2 regions of the Arthrobacter sp. 001422645 genome follow, and region 2 is predicted to be linked to the other one. Evidence: riboswitches for the same ligand, from Rfam matches in the RefSeq annotation. Region 2 holds a riboswitch; the other holds the start of a gene.
What was found. Region 2 has a riboswitch for S-adenosylmethionine ahead of AC6EUH_RS11955 (DUF1737 domain-containing protein). Riboswitches for the same ligand answer to the same signal wherever they lie in the genome.

Region 1: another riboswitch for S-adenosylmethionine. It lies ahead of AC6EUH_RS05330 (bifunctional o-acetylhomoserine/o-acetylserine sulfhydrylase); the one in region 2 lies ahead of AC6EUH_RS11955 (DUF1737 domain-containing protein).

What each region holds. Positions count from the first base shown of each region.
Region 1 covers NZ_JCBANT010000003.1:59,320-66,333, reverse strand. The annotation lists gene AC6EUH_RS05330 (bifunctional o-acetylhomoserine/o-acetylserine sulfhydrylase) at 1-916, opposite strand, end outside; SAM riboswitch class IV at 979-1,094, opposite strand; gene AC6EUH_RS05325 (VOC family protein) at 1,299-1,937, shown strand; gene AC6EUH_RS05320 (CPBP family intramembrane glutamic endopeptidase) at 2,118-2,900, opposite strand; gene AC6EUH_RS05315 (histidine phosphatase family protein) at 2,978-3,658, shown strand; gene hutI (imidazolonepropionase) at 3,676-4,884, opposite strand; gene AC6EUH_RS05305 (NAD(P)/FAD-dependent oxidoreductase) at 4,896-6,020, opposite strand; gene AC6EUH_RS05300 (glycine C-acetyltransferase) at 6,103-7,014, opposite strand, start outside.
Region 2 covers NZ_JCBANT010000010.1:93,853-100,866, forward strand. The annotation lists gene AC6EUH_RS11935 (PIG-L deacetylase family protein) at 1-88, opposite strand, end outside; gene AC6EUH_RS11940 (PLP-dependent cysteine synthase family protein) at 530-1,552, opposite strand; gene AC6EUH_RS11945 (aromatic amino acid ammonia-lyase) at 1,512-3,161, opposite strand; gene AC6EUH_RS11950 (NtaA/DmoA family FMN-dependent monooxygenase) at 3,166-4,458, opposite strand; SAM riboswitch class IV at 4,646-4,760, shown strand; gene AC6EUH_RS11955 (DUF1737 domain-containing protein) at 4,855-5,082, shown strand; gene AC6EUH_RS11960 (rhodanese-like domain-containing protein) at 5,079-5,498, shown strand; gene AC6EUH_RS11965 (O-succinylhomoserine sulfhydrylase) at 5,499-6,707, shown strand; gene AC6EUH_RS11970 (glutamate--cysteine ligase) at 6,704-7,014, opposite strand, start outside.

The sequences.
Region 1 (7,014 bases), on a different contig from region 2:
GCCGCTCCACGCGCAGGCTCAGGGTCTCGATGCCCTGGGCAATGAGGAAGGCGTTGAAGGGCGAGACTGCCGAGCCGAGGTCGCGCAGGAGCTGCACGCGTGCCTTGAGGATGTAGGAGAGGTTGGCGCCCAGGGCGCCGTCCTTGCCCAGGTCCCGGGCGTAGACCAGCCCGTTGTAGGTGGGGTCCGGGGTGTTGAAGCCCGGGAACCGCTCCGGATCCGCGCCGAAGTCGAAGTTGCCGGAGTCCACGATCACGCCGGCGATCGCGGCGCCATGGCCGCCGAGGTACTTGGTGGCGGAGTGCACCACGATGTCCGCACCCCACTCGATGGGACGGATGAGGTACGGCGTGGAGAGGGTGTTGTCCACGATGAGCGGGACACCGGCCTCGTGCGCAACCTTTGAGATGCCCTCAATATCCAGGACGTCCTGGCGCGGGTTGGAGACCACTTCGCCAAAGAACAGCTTGGTGTTGGGCTGCACGGCGTCGCGCCACTGCGCCAGGTTATCCGGGTCCTCCACGAACGTCAGCGTGATGCCGAACTTCTTCAGGGTGTGCGCCAGCAGGTTGTAGGTGCCGCCGTACAGGCTGGGGCTGGCCACCACGTGGTCGCCGGCCTCGGCGACATTGAGGATGGCGAAGGTCTCCGCGGCCTGTCCGGAACTCAGGAGCAGCGCCGCGAGCCCGCCCTCCAGGCTGGCCACCCGCTGCTCCACGGCGTCCTGCGTGGGGTTGCCAATCCGGGTGTAGATGGGGGCAAGTTCGGCGAGGGCGAAGCGGTTGGCGGCGCTTTCGGCGCTGGGAAAGACGAACGACGTCGTCTGGTAGATCGGGAGCGCCCGGGCGCCGGTGGCGCCGTCCGGTTCCTGTCCGGCGTGGATCTGGCGGGTTTCGAAGGACCAGGCATTGGACATCGTGAGACTCCTTAAGGGTCTGGGCACACCAGCTCCGGAACTCCATGGACCGGTTAACACTGGCGCCGCGCTTGCCTTCCGGCGGGTGCCGGACGGCCAGGTCTTCACCCGGGGCACCCCACCGCGATACGAGGGTTGCCGGCCAGCAAGCCGGGGCTGTGTGCTGGCACTCATGACCTGACCTCAGTCTAGGAACCGGTTCGGGGCCGTGGATAGCTTTGTGACGAAGATGAAGCCAGGCGCCCGGTGCGTCCTGCCGGGGCCCTTGGTTCCCCGTCAGGACGCGGAAAAGTCCCCCTCCGGCGCTCGCCGAAAATGACATCCCATCACGGTTAGGCCAGCCTAAGCTGAGAGCCGCATCACAAAGTGCCAAGATGAGGGCATGCGCATGGATCACGTCTCTTACGCCTGTGAACAAGATGGCCTCGCTGCCACCACCGAACGAATTGCGTCTGCCCTCGGCGTCGAAGCCGTGAAGGGCGGAGTACACCCCCGATTCGGGACCCGCAACATGATCATCCCGCTCGCGGGACACAAATACGTCGAGGTCGTGGAGGTCCTGAACCACCCGGCATCCGACAAGGCCCCCTTCGGCCAGGCCGTCCGTGCCCGCTCCGAAGCAGGCGGCGGCTGGATGGGCTGGTGCGTCGAGGTTGACGACCTGGCCCCGTTCGAGGAGCGGCTGGGCCGCGCCGCCGTCAACGGCAACCGCAAGTTCCCGGACGGCCGCGAGCTCGTCTGGAAGCAGATCGGCATCCTGGGGCTCATCGCCGATCCCCAGGTTCCGTACATGCTCAAGTGGGAAGGCGACCCGGAACTCCACCCGTCGAAGGCCTACGAGAGCAACGTCAAGATGTCCGCGCTCACGATCGCAGGCTCGGCAGAGCGGGTCACCGAATGGCTCGGTGTCCCGGTCGAGAAGCCGCTGGAAGACGTGGCCGTGAACTGGCTCGCTCCGCGCGGGACACCCGGCATCCTCTCGGTCACATTCGAGACGTCCTCCGGAGCCGTCACGATCTGACCCTTCACCGCCCCACACTTCGGCCGCCATCAGCGGGTGCCAATGACGTCACCCACCGATGGCGGCCGAATCTTTTAAGCGGCACGGGTTGCCGGCCCGTGACAGGCAACGCGGGGTCAGATCGCGTCCATCCAGGGGCTCCGGATGGGTGACAAGTGACCCGCGTTGTTTTGTGTACGCTCAGCCCAGGCCGATGGCCCTGCCGAAGAGGCTGAAGCCGACAAACGCCACAATGTCCAGCACGGCGTGGGCGATCACCAGCGGCATCAACCGGCGGGTCCTGGTGTAGAACACGGCGAAGATGACGCCCATGATGGCGTTGCCGATGAACGGCCCAAAGCCCTGGTACAGGTGGTAGCTGCCGCGCAGCATGGCGCTGGCGAAGATCGCCGCGGGCGTAGCCCAGCCGAGCTTCCCGAGCCGGTCCAGGAGATAACCCACCACGATCACCTCCTCCACGATCCCGTGCCGGATCGCGGAGAGCACCAGCACGGGAACTGTCCACCAGTACGCGTCCAGCGCGCTGGGAATGATCGCCGTCGTGATGCCGAGCGCCCGGCCGGCGGCGTAGAGGCCCAGCGACGGGATTCCGATAAGCGCCGCCAGGCCGAACGCCTGCAGCAGGTCCCTGCCGGGCCGGTCGAAATCGAGGCCGAGCCTCTGGAAGGCCGTGATGCCGCGGCCGCTGCTCCCGGGCAGGCCGGACGGCCGGTTTTCGGTCAGGAAGTAGATCACCAGGACCACGGGCACCAGGGCGAAGATGATGTCCAGCAGCTGGTAGGTGAGGTCAAAGTACTCGCGGCTGCTTTGCGAGCGGTTCAGTGTGGAAGTCCCCTCCGCGAGCGGGGCCCTGGTCATTTTGTCCAGCAGCTGAACCACCGAATACACGGCCGACTGGCCCAGGGACAATCCCAGGACAATCCACATTTCAATCCGCAGCCGGCGGCGGGAGGGAACCAACATAGTCCCATCTTGCCCGCAGTTGCCGGTAGTTGCCTGAATCCGGGCCGCCACACCGCCGGGCCCTATGCTTGGGGTTTATGAGTGCGCCCGGGAAAATCATCATGATCCGGCACGGCCAGTCCGCCGCCAACGCCGACACCTCGATCTACAACCGGGTCCCCGATTACCGGATTCCGCTGACCGCACTCGGCGTGGAACAGGCGCGGGCCGCCGGCGAGGAGGTCCGGCGGCTGCTGGACGGCCGGCAGGCCTGCGTATATGTCTCCCCGTACCTGCGGGCCTACCAGACCCTGGAGGCGCTCAACCTCGGCCCCCTGGTCGAGCGGGTGATCGAGGAGCCGCGGCTGCGGGAGCAGGACTGGGCCAACTTCCAGATCGCCGGTGAGATCGAGGACCAGAAGGAACTCCGGAACGCCTATGGCCACTTCTTCTACCGCTTCCGGGAGGGCGAGTCGGGATCCGATGTGTATGATCGGATCTCATCCTTCATGGAAACCCTGTACCGGCACTGGTCGAAACCGAGCTACGCCCCGAACGCGCTGTTCGTCACCCACGGGCTCACCATGCGGCTGTTCTGCATGCGCTGGTTCCACTGGTCCGTGGAGTACTTCGAGTCCCTCAACAATCCGGAGAATGCCGAGGTCCGGACCCTGTACCGCACCGGGGAGGGCAAGTACGAGCTGGACAAGCCGTTTAGCCAGTGGGAGGCCCGCCGCGTCGATGAGACGGTGCTGGACGCCCCGCCGATGTTCTTCTAACGAACGAAACGGGTGGGTCAGCGGGCGCGGACCCCGGCCCGCCAGACGGCGTGGGTCAGCGGGATGCCGGGCCGGTAGGCCAGGTGCGTGGCTGACGGTGCGTTGAGCAGATGGAGGTCCGCGCGGTGTCCGACGGCGATCGAGCCGACCGCGCGTTCGCCGTCGGCGTCGTTCCCGGTCTCCCGGCCGAGCGCCAAGGCACCGCCGTAGGTTGCGGCGCGCACGGCCTCGCGGACGCTCAGGTGCATCTGGAGCACGGCGGTGGTGACGCAGAAGGCCATCGAGCTGGTGTAGGAGGTGCCCGGGTTGCAGTTGGAGGCCAGGGCGAGCTGCACGCCGGCGTCGAGCAGTTCCCGGCCCGGCGCCAGCGGCTGGCGGGTGGACAGGTCGCAGGCCGGCAGGCACGTGGCCACGGTGCCGCGTCCGGTGCCGCTGCCGCTGTCCCAGCCGGACCAGCTGGCCGCGAGGGCGTCGACGTCGGCGGCGGACAGGTAGTTGACGTGGTCCACGCTGGCCGCACCGTATTCCACGGCGAGCCGCACGCCGGGCCCCTCGCCGAGCTGGTTGCCGTGCACGCGCAGGCCCAGTCCGGCGTCCCGGCAGGCCTGGAGCACGCGCCGGGACTGGTCCTCGGTGAAGGCCCCCCGTTCGCAGAAGACGTCGGCCCAGCGCACAAACGGCCGGACGGCGGCCAGCATGGGGCCGCACACCAGCTCCGTGTATTCCTCGGCGTCCGCGCCGGCGGGCACAAGGTGCGCACCGAGGTAGGTGACCTCGTCCGCGACGGTGGAGGCAATCCGGGCGCTGCGGGCCTCGTTCTCCACGTCCAGGCCGTACCCGGTCTTGGTTTCGAGGTAGGTGGTGCCCTGCGAGACGGCCTCGGCCACCCGGCCCATGGCGAGCCGGGTGAGGTCGAAGTCGCTGGTGCTCCGGGTGGCGCCGGTGGTCACGGCAATTCCGCCGGCGCTGTAGCTCTCCCCCGCCATCCGGGCCTCGAACTCCGCAGTCCGGTCCCCGGCGAAGATGAGGTGCGTGTGCGAATCGACCCAGCCCGGCAGCAGGGCGCGGCCGCCGGCGTCGACGGCGTCGTCGGCGGCCGGGGCTTCGGACGCGGGGCCGAGCCAGGAGATCCGTTCTCCCTCGACCACCACCGCAGCGTTCTTCAGGACCCGCTGATCCGCGTCCTGGGTCATCAGCTCGGCAATATTGGTAATGAGGGTGCTCATGAGTCCATTCTTCAGCGCCGGATGGACCAGCGGGTCGCCGCCAGCGCCTCCGCTGTCCGGGATGCCGGACCGGCCGCTTGGGCCCCGCCCGGAACCGCCGAGGGGCCTTGGCCTGCAAGGATGAGGTCCGCGGCCAGTTCGGCGATGCCGGAGGACGTCTGGAAGCCATAGCCGCCCTGGCCGGCGAGCCAGAAGAATCCGGGGGCCTCGGCGTCGAACCCCACTACCGGTACACCGTCGGCCGCTTCCGTCCGCAGCCCCGTCCAGGCGGTGCGGACGCCACGGATGCCGAACGTGGTGAGGGTGTTGAGCCGGGCGATCAGCGCCTCGACGTCACCGGGGTGCGGCTGCGCGTCCTCGGGCCCGCTCGGTTCGTGCTCCGACGGCGAGATGAGGACCTGTTCGCCGTCGCGCCGGAAATAGAACGAGTCGTCGGCGGCCGCCACCATGGGGCAGCTCTCCGGGAGGGGGTGTTCGACGTCGACGATCGCCGCGGTGCGCCGGTACGGCTGCAGCTGGACCTTCTCGACGCCGCTGAGCACGGCAAGTTCGTCGGCCCAGGCGCCCGCGGCGTTGACCACGACGGCGGCCTGGAAGCCTTCCTGCCCGGCGCCGAGTTCCCAGCCGGAGCCGAGGCGCTGGGCCGAGTGCACCCGGGCGCCGGTGATGATGTCCACCCCGCCGGCTTCGGCGCGGCGGCGGTGGTCCTCGAGGAGCAGGGGCGCGTTGCAGGCGAAGGAGCCGGTGTCCAGGCCGGCAGCGGCGAAGGAATCCGGGAGCAGGGCCGGGCAGAGTGCCAGGGCCTCGGCGTGGGTGATCGGCCGCATGTGGCCGCTGGCCTGTTCCCGGACGGCTGCGTCGTCGCCGATCAGCATAAAGCTGCGCGGTGTAAGCACGGGTGCGGGCCGGCCGGCATCCTGGGCGGCGATCAATTCGAGGGTGCGGAGCGTGAGTTCCTGGACCGCGGGCGGGCCGTAGCTGGGGATCAACTGCCGGGCCGAGCGCGCCGAGGTGTGGTACGCCAGGGTCTGCTCGGCTTCCACCAGCGCGACGCTGCATTTTCCGGCCAGGGCTGAGGCAAGGGACAGGCCGGCGATCCCGCCGCCGACAATCACGACATCGTAATTAGCTGACATGGGTCCATCCTTGCAGACGGAACGGTTGCGGCGCCGTTTGTGGCGCCGCAACCTCGGTTCTTCGCAGCCGCTGAAGCTCCGCTTAGCCGGCGACGGCGGCGCGGCTGCGCACGAAGGCCTGGACGCAGGCCTCCACGTCTTCGGCGCTGTGCGCAGCGGAGAGCTGGACGCGGATCCGGGCGGCCCCCTTGGGCACCACCGGGTAGCTGAACGCCGTCACGAAGACGCCGTGGTGCAGCATGGCGTCGGCCACCTTGGCGGCCATGACGGCGTCGCCGAACATAACCGGGACAATGGCGTGCTCGCCCGGGAGCAGCTCGAAGCCTTCCTCGGACATGCGGCTGCGGAAGAGCTCCGCGTTGGCGAAAAGCTTGCTGCGCAGTTCGCCGGAGTTCTCCACGAGGTCCAGGGCCTTGAGCGTGGCCGCAACGATGGCGGGGGCCAGCGAGTTGGAGAACAGGTACGGGCGGGCCTTCTGGCGGAGCATGGCCACGACTTCGCGGCGGCCGGACACGTAGCCGCCGGAGGCGCCGCCGAGGGCCTTGCCGAAGGTGCCGGTGTAGATGTCCACGCGGTCCGAGACGCCGGCGTGCTCGGGGGTACCCGCGCCGGTGGCGCCCATGAAACCGACGGCGTGGGAATCGTCCACCATGACCAGGGCGTCGTACTTTTCCGCGAGGTCGCAGATCGCTTCCAGCGGGGCGAGGAAGCCGTCCATCGAGAAGACACCGTCCGTGACGATGATCTTGCGGCGGGCCGGGTTCTCCTGCGTGGTGGCTTCGATCAGCTTGGATTCGAGATCGGCCATGTCCTGGTTGGCGTAGCGGAAGCGCTGGGCCTTGCAGAGCCGGATGCCGTCGATGATCGAGGCGTGGTTGAGCGCGTCGGAGATGACGGCGTCCTCCGGGCCGAAGAGTGATTCGAACACGCCGCCGTTGGCGTCGAAGCAGCTGGAGAACAGGATGGTGTCCTCGGTGCCGAGGAACCTGGAGAC
Region 2 (7,014 bases):
GCCGGCGATGGAACCAGGAGCGGCCGACGGCGGCAGCAACCAAGAATGTGATCAGGAAAACAATCATCAAGACATATATCGAGACCATGAAATTCAATTCCTTCGTAGAAGTACCGGCAGCCCTCAGCGCTGGACCGGGAATAGAGCGTCAGAACGTCAGATAAGGCCGCGCGAAAGAGCCGGGCCTGGGTGCGGAAGGTGGACCATTCGTGGAGCAAGTCCAGGGCATCTCCGGCAGGACGCAGGACGGCAAACAGCGCAGCCGCAAATCGGCGGCACTTGCACGTCTGAGTGTTGACCAGCGCTTATGTTGCACAGCGCGATTACCCCCCCCGGCATGTTGCGTGGCATGTGAGACTTTCTGGAGACCTTGGACTTGCTCTTCAGTAAAGTCGAGTCGCCTATCAGTAGGCCCGAGTAGGCGTTACTCGAAACTTTCTGGTTCTGAATTCAATACGTGGGCGGGTAGTACTCGCATTGATTAATTCGACTACCCGGAGCGCGCTATTCCTGCCGCAATTCCCTGCGATTACTCGTCGCGGGCTGCTCCGGAGAGATGGATGTGGTTTTCGGCCAGCCAGACAGGATTGAAGGCCTTGCTCACGTAGTTGCTTCCGGCGTCGGGGGCTATGGCCACCACCACCGAGCCGCGCGGTGCTGCGAGTGCCACGCGGAGTGCGGCGGCCACCGCGAGTCCGGAGGACGGGCCCAGGGACAGGCCCTCCGCGTCCAGCAGCCGGTGTGCGGTGGTGTACACCTCGTCGTTGGGGATGCGCAGGAAACGGTCCACCGCGGCGCGGTCAAAGACCTTGGGCCAGTCGGCTTCGGGCCAGGTGTTCCCCACCCCGTCCACCAGGATCGGTCCCGCATGCCCGCCGCTGTACACCGAACCGAAGGGATCGGCCGCGATGACTTCCACCTGTCCGGCCGATCGTTCCTTGAGGAAGCGGCCGGTGCCGCTGATGGTCCCGCCGGTGCCGACTCCGGCCACGAAGTGCGTGACCGTGCCGCCGGTCTGCGCCCAGATCTCCGGCGCCGTGGCGTCGTAGTGGGCCTGCGGGTTGGCCGGGTTGTCGAACTGCAGCGGCCGCCACGCACCGGGCGTCTCCGCGGTAATCCGCGCCGCCACCGACCTCGCGTTTTCCGGCGATCCGGACGGCGCATCCCAGTCCGTCACCACCACGCGGGCGCCGTAGCGGTGCAGGGCCGCGAGCTTCTCGGCGGAAATCGAGTCGCCCGTCACCACCACCACCGGGTGCCCGGTCAGCGCCCCGATCAGGGCCAGCCCGATTCCGGTGTTCCCGGAGGTGCTCTCCACGATTGTGGCGCCGGGCTGCAGTGCGCCGCTGCGCTCGGCGGCCCGGATCATACTCAGGGCCGTCCGGTCCTTGATCGACCCGCCCGGGTTGTCCGATTCGAGTTTGACGTAGACCGCGCTGGCCAGGCCGCCGGCGACGGCCCTCAGCCGCACCAACGGGGTGTTCCCCACCTGGGCCAGGACGGCGTCCGCATCATTGGGCAGCAGTTCCGCTACCGTGTGCTTCCCCGTCATGGCGTCTCTCCTCCCCGGCAGCTGGTTCCGCGAGCGCCGAACGCAGAGCGCCGCGCGCCGCGTCCAGCAGTTCCGACGCCGGCAGGCCGCTGTCCGCGCCGTGGGCCAGGACCCTGGCCAGGCGAGCCTGGACCGCACCGGTCCCAGCCCCGAGCGGACGCGTCGCCGGCTCCACCGCGCCGTCACCCGCGGCGCCGCCGCCCCCCGCACCCGCCCGGGACAGCAGGTAGGCCGCGGTCAGCGCCTCGATGGTGAAGAGCTTCTCGGCCGCCTCCGCCGAGCGTTCCAGCTGCTGCAGGGCCAACGGCGCCAGGGTGGAATGGTCCTCCACGTCGGCGGACAGGGTGGGCGCCCCCAGCGTGGCCGGCGCCGCGAGGGTCTTCAGCTCGGCCAGCAGCCCGGCGGCCGAGTACCACAGCAGACCCGGCAGTTGCTCGCGTTCCAGGGCCGTTCCGTCCCTCGCCGCGGCAAGGTGCTGCTGACGGATCCGGCGCTGCGGCGGATAGAGCTTGGCGATCCGGCGTTCGCTGCTGATGCCGAGGTGGGCCAGGCCCACCCGGAGGGCCTCAAAAGCCAGGGCCAGCTGCATGGGCTGGAAGTTCCCGCCGGACACCATCCGCCCGGAGGCCAGGTCGGTCAACGGATTGTCGCCTTGTCCGTTGAGTTCCACTTCGAGGGCTTCCTCGAGCGCGCTGAGCTGCCAGCGGTAGGCGCCATGGGTCTGCGGCGCGGCCCGGAAGGACAGGGCGTCCTGCACCGAGACGTCACGGCCGTCCTGCTCCAGCCATCCGCCGCGAACCAGCCGGCGGACGTTGCCGGCGGACACGGCCTGGCCGTCGACGGCCTTGGCCGCCTGCACGGCCGCGGAGAAGGGGCTGAGGTTCCCGCCGCCGTCGTACCGCGCGGTGGCCTCCAGGGAGAGCGCCAGCGCGGTGTCTGCCAGGTCCGCCAGGCCCAGGAGACGCCCCAGCAGGAGCGCACCCACGCCGATCGAGTAGGAGTTGGCGCTGACGAGCGCCAGGGCCTCCCCCGGCGCCAGGGTCAGCGGCTCCAGTCCGGCGGCGGCGAGCGCCTGGCCGCCGGGGACGGGCGGCCCGTCCGGAGAGAGAACCCGCCCCTCGCCGATGGCGACGGCGGCGACGGCGGCGAGCTGGGTCAGGTCCGAGGATCCCACGGAGCCGTCGCGCGGAATGGCGGGAAGCACGCCGCGATTGAGCAGCCGGGCGTAGAAGCGGGCCGTCTCGGGGCGCACCCCCGAGCCTCCGCGGCTGAAGCCGATCAGCCGGGCGAGGACTGTGGCGCGCGCTTCGGCGGCGTCCAGCATCCCTCCGACGCCGCTGTCGTGGTAGCGGACCACCTGGACCTGGTAGGCGAGGATCGATTCCTCGGCCACGGCAGTGTCGCGGCCGGACCCCAGCAACGTATTGAGGCCATACACCTTGTGGCCGGACTCGATGGCCCGCTGGACCACTTCCCGCGAGCGGCCCAGCACTTCGAGGGCCTGTTCGCTCAGGACCACAAGGACCGAAGGGTCCGCGGCAGCCGCTGCGACCTCCCGGGCGTGCAGCCGGGCCGTGCCGATGAGGAAGGTTGCTGCCGCGGCGTGCATGGCGCTAGAAATCCAGCAGGTTCCGCCGGAACCCGTCGCCGTAGCTGGTCCGCAACAGCCCGCGGCGGCGCAGCACGGGGGTCAGCCGGTCCAGGACGCCGTGGACGGTCACGGGATCCACGAACCCGGAGAAGAGGAAGCCGTCGCCGCCCACCTGCGAACCGGTGCCCTCGAGGTAATCCGCGATCTCCTCGGCGGTGCCGATGATGCTGTCCCCGGCGCCGCCGCTGCGGGCCTGGAGGAGCTGGCGCAGTGTGGAGCCCGGCGGCCCGGCCTTGGTGAAGTGGTCGAGGGTGCCCTGGTTGCTGTTGGTGTGGAGTTCCGGCAGCGGGGCGTCCAGGTCGAACTGCTTGAAGTCGATGACGGAGAGATAGGAGATGGAGTTGAGCTGGCTGTCGATGTCCCGCTGTGTGAGTTCCCTGCGCCGGGCCCTCAGGTCCTCCGCTTCCGCCTGCGTGCCCACCACCGTGGGTTTGAGGACAAACAGCACCTTAACGTCGTCGGGGTTCCGGCCTGCGGCGGCGGCTTCCGCCCGGATGGAGTTCCGGTACGCCCTCATCCCGTCCGCTCCCCGTGCCAGCGCAATCGCGACGTCGGCGTTGCCCCCGGCGAAGGCCTTGCCCCGCGGGGAGGCGCCCGCCTGCACCAGCACGGGTTCCTCCGGCAGCGGTGCGGTGTTCAGCGGCCCGCGGACCTTGAAGAACTCGCCGTCGTAGTTGATCGGGTGGACCTTAGTGTGGTCCGCGAAAACGCCGTCTTCGGTGTCCTCACGGATCGCGTCCGGTTCCCAGCTGCGCCAGAGCCGCCGCACCACGTCCACGAATTCCTCGGCCTTCTCATAGCGCCGGTCGTGTTCGATTTGCTGGTCAAGGCCGTAGTTCTGCGCGGCGAGGTCGCTGCCGGAGGTCACCACGTTCCAACCCAGCTGCTGGTGGGAGAAGTGCTGCAGCGTGGCAAGCAGCCGCGCCGCGGTGAACGGCGGGTAGAAGGAGGCGCTGATGGTCGGCACGATGCCCAGATGCCTCGTGGCGCAGAACAGGTACGGCACGAGGGCCAGCGGATCGTGTTTCGGCGCGAAGGACGCCTGGGCCAGGGAAACTTCCGCGCTCCCGCCGTAGGTGTCCGGGACGGTGAGGGAATCCTCGATGATGAACAGGTCCAGCCCGGAGCGTTCAAAGGCCCGCACCGCGTCCTGGTACAGCGCCGGCTTCCTCCAGTCGTAGCCGATCCCGTAACCGGGGGTACCCCAGCCCTGCACACCGAAGCCGTGGCCCACGAACCAGCCGAAATGCAGCATGGGGCTGGCTGTAGGGGCATCCGACGCGTTCACGGCCACCTGATTTCATCCGGGGTTAAGGGACTGCATCTCCCGTCATTATCCTCCCGGGAGCGCCGATTGGGTCCCTGCGGTCCGGCGGATTCCGTTACTTAACATGACGTGCGCGGCGGTGCCTGCCGGCGTCGCGGGTGTTACGTTTTTGGTGAGTAATGAGAACCGGCGCCAAGCCCTGACTGGCCGGTCGGCAACCCTCCCTTTCGCGGCGGGGTGCCTCAGGTGAATACTCGGCACATCGAAAATTCGAGCTGCAAGCGTGAAAGAAGGAGATCCGTCGTGCCTGACGCGTCCGCCCCCGCTGTCCCCGATACAGCACCCACCACAGCCCCCGCCGTCCCCGGCGCCGCCGAAGAGAAACTGGCCTACCGCCTGTTTACCGGCCCCGATGACCGGGCCTTCTGCGAGCGGGTCTCGGCCGCCCTCGCCGAGGGTTATGTGCTGCACGGGAACCCGTCCGCCACGTACAACGGCATCAACGTCATCGTGGCCCAAGCCGTGGTGCTGCCGGCCGCGGTTGCCAGCGCCGATGCCGCCGTCGCCAATGCCGTGGATGACCTTGAGTTCGACGGCGAGGGCCACGCGTGAGCTACGCCGGGGACCTCAACCCGCAGGAAGCCTGGGCCAAGCTGGAGGACGGCGCCATCCTGGTGGACGTCCGCACCGAAGGCGAATGGGCCCACATCGGCATCCCGGACACCGCAGCTGCCGGCACCAGGCCGAACGCTCCGCTCTTCATCCAGTGGAACCTTGCCGGCGGCCTCCCCAATGCGCGGTTCATCGAGCAGCTGAAACAGCAGACCCCCGACGGCGAAGGCACCGAGCTGGTTTTCCTGTGCCGTTCCGGCGCCCGGTCCATCGCCGCCGCGATCGCCGCGACGGACGCCGGCTTCACGTCCTACAACGTCCTGGAGGGCTTCGAGGGCGAGCCGGACCGCCACGGTGACCGCACTGTCAACGGCTGGAAGAACCGCGGCCTGCCCACCAACCCCGGAAGGCACTAAGTGACCTTCAACCCTGATGCCGCCGGCTGGAGCGCCGACACCCAGGCCGTCCGCGGCGGACTCGACCGCACCGGCTTCCAGGAAACGTCCGAGCCGGTCTTCCTGAACTCCGGCTTCGTCTACGAATCCGCAGCCGCCGCGGAGCGCGCCTTCACCGGCGAGGACGAGCGCTTCGTTTACTCCCGCTACGGCAACCCCTCGGTGGCCACGTTCCAGGAACGGCTCCGGCTGCTCGAAGGCACGGAGGCCTGCTTCGCCACCGCCTCGGGCATGTCCGCCGTCTTCACCGCCCTCGGCGCCCTCCTGGCCGCCGGCGACCGTGTTGTCGCGGCCCGCTCGCTGTTCGGCTCGTGCTTCGTGATCCTCAACGAGATCCTTCCCCGCTGGGGCGTGGAGACGGTGTTTGTGGACGGCCCGGACCTGGAGCAGTGGCGCTCTGCGCTGTCGGAACCCACGACGGCGGTGTTCTTCGAGTCGCCGTCGAACCCGATGCAGGAAATCGTGGACATCGCCGCCGTCAGCGAACTGGCGCACGCCGCCGGGGCAACGGTCGTCGTCGACAACGTCTTTGCCACCCCACTGCTGCAGCGCTGCGGGGAGCTCGGCGCGGACGTGGTGGTCTACTCCGGCACCAAGCACATCGACGGCCAAGGCCGTGTGCTCGGCGGCGCGATCCTGGGCACCAAGGAATTCATCGACGGCCCGGTCAAGCAGCTCATGCGCCACACCGGCCCGGCACTCTCAGCGTTCAACGCGTGGGTGCTGACCAAGGGCCTGGAGACGATGGCCCTGCGCGTCAACCATTCCTCCGCCTCCGCGCTGCGGCTGGCGGAATGGCTCGAGGAGCAGCCCGCGATCGGCTGGGTCAAGTACCCGCTGCTGCCGTCCCATCCGCAGTACGGACTGGCCGCACGGCAGATGAAGGCCGGCGGGACCGTGCTGACCTTCGAGCTCGCCCCGTCAGCCGGACGTTCGGCGAAGGAGGCCGCGTTCGCGCTGCTGGATGACCTGCGGATCATCGATATCTCCAACAACCTGGGCGATTCGAAGTCCCTCATCACCCATCCCGCCACCACAACACACCGCGCCATGGGGCCCGAGGGCCGCGCGGCGATCGGGCTCAGCGACGGTGTAGTGCGACTCTCCGTGGGACTCGAGGACATCGAGGACCTGATCCGCGACCTGGGCCAGGCGCTCAAGCAGGTCTAGCCCCGGCTGGCCCCGCCCAGCGACGAATCCTGGTCAGCCTCCACGGCCGCGCTTCCCTCCGTGGTCACCTCGACGGCGCGTTCGACGACGGCGGCCAACCCACCTGCGTGGAACGGCTCCCGCTGCAGCTGCGAACCCGTTCCTTCCGCCAGGATCCGGCTGACGCCCTCGCGGACCAGGTCCAGCTCGCCCTGCTCCGCCAGCACGGGGGCCACGAAGTCCACCAGGGCATGGACCACGTCGGCGGCCGGGGCCGGGGTAAAGGTGCCGAAGTCCAGCAGTTCCCCGCGCAGACCGCAGTTGCTGG